DNA from 2 places in the Arthrobacter sp. MOO21 genome. Region 2 is predicted to be linked to the other one. Evidence: riboswitches for the same ligand, from Rfam matches in the RefSeq annotation. Region 2 holds a riboswitch; the other holds the start of a gene.

Region 1 (2,445 bases), 360 kb from region 2:
CATGAACAGGCCAACGATGATCAGCGCGGCAATGGCGACGATCTTGATCAGGGCGAACCAGAACTCGGTCTCGCCGAACGCCTTTACGGTGACGAGGTTCAGGAGCAGGAGGATGGCCACGGTGGCCAGGCCGGGAATCCACAGGGGAACCCCGGGCCACAGTTCACGGGAGTAGCCCGCGATGGCGATGACATCGGCGATGCCGGTGATGACCCAGCAGAACCAGTAGGTCCAGCCGGTAAAGAAGCCGGCCCACGGACCCAGCAGATCAGCGGCGAAGTCACTGAACGACTTGTAGTTGAGGTTGCTGAGCAGCAGTTCACCCATGGCACGCATGACGAAGAACAGCATGAAGCCGATGATCATGTACACGAAGATCACTGAGGGGCCGGCCGCGGAGATGGTCTTGCCGGAGCCCATGAACAGGCCGGTGCCGATGGCGCCGCCGATGGCGATCAGTTGGATGTGCCGGTTGCTGAGCTGCCGCTCCAGGTGCGCGGCTCCGCCGCCGGTGGACGTCGGGGAGTGGGTCGTCATTGAGGAACTCCATCGTTCGAGCGGCACCCGGGGTGTCGCAAAGATTGGATTTCCTCCCCGCTCTGTCTGGGACCTGAGAGATTCCGCAGACCCAGCCAGGGCCTGCTTGCACCGTCGGTGAGCCGGGACAGGGCCCGGCTACTTTCCAGAGTTGCCTCACCGCGGCGGTACGTGGGCCTGAGAGTTTCCTGGGGAGGGTTTGCTCCTACGGCGCCTGCTGAACGTACCGGCAGGGCTCTCCCGCCGCAGGTCGAAGGCTCATTTTCAGTTGGACGCCACCGCCTCCGCGCTGCGGAGGTTGGGCGATGGGACCGGCGCCGGAACGGGGCTGCTCCGGTTACGCTGAGCCAGCCAGGCCTCGGCGCCAATCCCGGGGATCAGTGTGGTGCCCGTCACGATCGGATGTCAACCCGGGATGTCTTTTCGGGGCAACAGAGCGCCAAGGCCCCATTAGCGTGACGCAGCAATTTGTTTTTGCTTCAACAAACCTGTACCGTGTGAGCCGAATCACCCACATTTGAATAAGCCTTTCGAGCTGTGACGGGAGAGCCCTCCCGGCATCCACCGGACAGGCGCCGTAGGAGCAAATCCTCCCCAGGAATCTCTCAGGCCCATGTACCGTCACGGCGAGGCGACTCTGGAAAGCAGCGCTGCTCCGGCAGCACTCACCGACGGTGCAAGCGAAGTCCTGCCAAGAGCAGGCAGCGCGGAATCTCTCAGGTCCAATACAGAGCGGGGAGGAACCCACCGCACGCCGTGCCACTTGGCCGGCCAGACCTGGAGTTCCTCATGACGATTCAATCCGCATCAACATCATTCGTTGACCGCCATATCGGCGCGCGCCGGCAGGCCGACGTCGACACCATGCTGAAAGCCGTCGGCTACGACAGCGTGGATGGCCTCGTCGACATGGCCGTCCCGGCCTCCATCCGGCAGGAAACCGCGCTGAAGCTCGCCGATGCCCTCAGCGAAGTGGAGGTCCTGGCTGAACTGCGCCGCCTCGCCGCCAAGAACAAGACCGCCGTGCAGATGATCGGCCAGGGCTACTACGACACCATCACCCCTGCCGTCATCCGCCGGAATGTCCTTGAGGCGCCGGCCTGGTACACCGCCTACACGCCCTACCAGCCCGAAATCTCCCAGGGCCGGCTCGAGGCGCTGCTGAACTTCCAGACCATGGTCCAGGACCTGGTGGGACTGCCCATCGCCAACGCCTCGCTGCTGGATGAAGCCACCGCCGTGGCCGAAGCAGTCCTCATGATGCGCAGGGCCAATAAGAACAAGGCTGCCCGTGACGGCAAGACCGTCCTGGACGCCGACGTCCTGCCGCAGACCATCGCCGTCGTCAAGGGCCGCGCTGAGGCGCTCGGCTTCGAGGTTGAGGTTGCCGACCTGTCCAAGGGCCTGCCCGAAGGCGACATCAACGGCATCGTGCTCCAGCAGCCCGGCGTCTCCGGCCGCGTCTTCAACCACGCAGGCGTCATTGCCGAAGCAAAGGAGCGCGGCGCGCTGGTGACGGTGGCCGCCGACCTCCTGGCGCTGACCCTGATCACCCCTCCCGGCGAGCAGGGCGCCGACATCGCCGTCGGCTCCACCCAGCGGTTCGGTGTCCCGCTGTTCTTCGGCGGCCCGCACGCCGCCTACATGGCAGTGGCCAAGGGCCTGGAGCGTTCCATGCCCGGCCGCCTGGTGGGCGTCTCCAAGGATGACGCCGGTTTTCCCGCGTACCGGCTGGCGCTGCAGACCCGCGAGCAGCACATCCGCCGCGAAAAGGCCACATCCAACATCTGCACCGCGCAGGCGCTGCTGGCCATCGTCTCCTCCTTCTACGCCGTCTACCACGGACCCGACGGGCTGAAGGCCATCGCCGAGCGTGTCCACAACAACGCCCGCGCCCTCGCCACCACG
Region 2 (2,445 bases):
CGGCCGGGCTCGGGGAAGATGTTGCGGATCAGCGACAGGGTGGACGGCATCAGCATGGCGCCGAAAAATCCCAGGGCTCCCCGGCCGGCAATCAGCCATTCCGGGCTGGGGGCAAAGGCCGTGGCGGCAGAGATCGCTGCGAATCCGGTGCTGCCGATGGTCAGCAGCCGCCGCCGCCCAATCCGGTCGCCCAGGCTCCCCATCGATACGAGCAGCCCGGCCAGCACCAGGGGGTAGGCGTCCACGATCCACAGCAGCTGCACGCCGGAAGGCTCGAGGGCATGCGTTATGGCTGGGAGGGCGAACGTCAGGGCCGTGTTGTCCACGGCCACGAGCAGTACCGGGAACATCAGCAGCGCCAAGGCCAGCCAGTCGCGCCCCGGTGAAGGCGTCCCGGGGCTTCCCGTCTGGCCTGGTGCAAAGGAGCTGGTCGAGGTGGTCATGAAATAACTATACCGTCCAGACGGTATAGTTTCGGAATTTCCGGGTTTCACCATGCTCGGGGGCATGATGGGAGGCATGCCCCGGAAGCCTGTAGCCCGCGACGCCGTCCTCGACGCCTTTGAATCCCTCCTCATTGAGGTGGGGGAGAGGGCGGCCACCCTCGACGCCGTCGCCCGGAAGGCAGGCGTGTCCAAGGGCGGCCTGCTCTATCACTTCCCCAACAAGGAAGCGCTCATTGAGGTGCTGCTGGAACGGCTGGATGTGCTGGCCGGCGCCGATGCCGACGCCATGGCCGAAGCTCCGGAAGGAGCCGCGGCCTACTTCATCCGGTCCTCGGTCTGGGCGGACACGCCCCTGGACCGGGCCGTCGTCGCGGCCACCCGGCTTGCCGAGGTGGCGCACGAAGAAACGAGGCGGCGGTTTGCCGCGATCCAGCGGCGCTGGCTCGACGAGATCGCCGCGGATGTGGGACCCGCCCTGGCCAAGGCCGTGCTGTACATGGGCGACGGCCTGTACTTCAACGCCATGCTCTCCGTGGGCCCGGTTCCCGAAGGTGGAGCGGCGGCGGACGTGGACGAGTTGCTGGCCGCGCTGGAGCGGCTCCGGCGGTAGGAACCATTTGCCCCGCGGGCTCCGGCGTAGGAGAATTAAGCGCTGTGGGAGCCGTCGTGGGCTGCTCCCCGGCAAATCCAAATGAATAGCCTTTGATCTGCGGCGGGAGAGTCCTGCCGGAAGTACAAGCAGGCGCCGTAGGAGCAAATCCTCCCCAGGAATCTCGCAGGCCCATGTACCGCCGCGGCGAGGCACCTCTGGAAAGTAGCAGGCAGCGTTCCCTGCCTCCCTGTGGGGAGTGCAAAGCTGCTGTGCTCACCGACGGTGCAAGCGGGTCCTGTCCAGGCAGGCAACGCGGAAACTCTCAGGTCCAATACAGAGCGGGGAGGAACCCGAATCGCTGTGGCGTACCCTGCGCCGCCTGAGTAAATGGAGTTCCTTCGTGTCGGTTAATTCAGCCTCCACCACCTTCGTAGACCGCCATATCGGCGCGCGCCGCCAGGCCGACGTCGAGACCATGCTCAAGGCCGTCGGGTATGACAGCGTCGACTCCTTGGTGGACACGGCCGTTCCCAAGGTCATTCGCCAGGAAACCGCCCTCCGACTCCAGGACGCCCTCAGCGAGGTTGAGGTCCTGGCCGAACTGCGGAAGCTCGCCGGGAAGAACAAGACCGCCGTGCAGTTGATCGGCCAGGGTTACTACGACACCGTGACGCCGCCGGTGATCCGCCGCAACATCCTTGAGTCCCCTGCCTGGTACACCGCCTATACGCCTTACCAGCCGGAGATCTCCCAGGGCCGGCTCGAGGCGCTGCTGAACTTCCAGACCATGGTGCAGGACCTGGTGGGCCTGCCCATCGCCAACGCGTCGCTGCTCGATGAAGCCACGGCAGTGGCAGAGGCCGTGCTGCTGATGCGCCGGTCCAACAAGACCAAGCCCGCCGCCGACGGCAAGACCGTCCTGGACATCGACGTGCTGCCGCAGACCATTGCGATCGTCAAGGGCCGGGCCGAGGCGCTCGGCTTTGAGGTGGAGGTCGCGGACCTGTCCCAGGGCCTGCCCGACGGCGACATCAACGGCATCGTGCTGCAGCAGCCGGGCGCCTCCGGCCGGGTGTGGGACCAGTCCGCCGTGATCGCCGCCGCCAAGGAACGGGGCGCGCTGGTGACGGTGGCCGCGGACTTGCTGGCCCTGACCCTGATCACCCCTCCCGGAGAGCAGGGGGCCGACATCGCCGTCGGCTCGGCCCAGCGCTTCGGCGTCCCGCTGTTCTTCGGTGGCCCGCATGCTGCCTACATGGCTGTCCGCAAGGGCCTGGAACGCTCGCTGCCCGGCCGCCTGGTGGGTGTGTCCAAGGACGACGCCGGTGTCCCGGCCTACCGGCTGGCGCTGCAGACCCGTGAGCAGCACATCCGCCGCGAGAAGGCCACGTCCAACATCTGCACCGC

The links. Region 2 has a riboswitch for glycine ahead of gcvP (aminomethyl-transferring glycine dehydrogenase). Riboswitches for the same ligand answer to the same signal wherever they lie in the genome.
Region 1: another riboswitch for glycine. It lies ahead of gcvP (aminomethyl-transferring glycine dehydrogenase); the one in region 2 lies ahead of gcvP (aminomethyl-transferring glycine dehydrogenase).

What each region holds. Positions count from the first base shown of each region.
Region 1 covers NZ_CM170671.2:1,193,661-1,196,105, forward strand. The annotation lists gene cycA (D-serine/D-alanine/glycine transporter) at 1-537, opposite strand, end outside; glycine riboswitch at 693-790, opposite strand; gene AC2JAJ_RS05470 (hypothetical protein) at 802-933, opposite strand; glycine riboswitch at 1,069-1,168, shown strand; gene gcvP (aminomethyl-transferring glycine dehydrogenase) at 1,327-2,445, shown strand, end outside.
Region 2 covers NZ_CM170671.2:836,556-839,000, reverse strand. The annotation lists gene AC2JAJ_RS03790 (MFS transporter) at 1-443, opposite strand, end outside; gene AC2JAJ_RS03785 (TetR/AcrR family transcriptional regulator) at 520-1,056, shown strand; glycine riboswitch at 1,150-1,247, shown strand; glycine riboswitch at 1,278-1,385, shown strand; gene gcvP (aminomethyl-transferring glycine dehydrogenase) at 1,439-2,445, shown strand, end outside.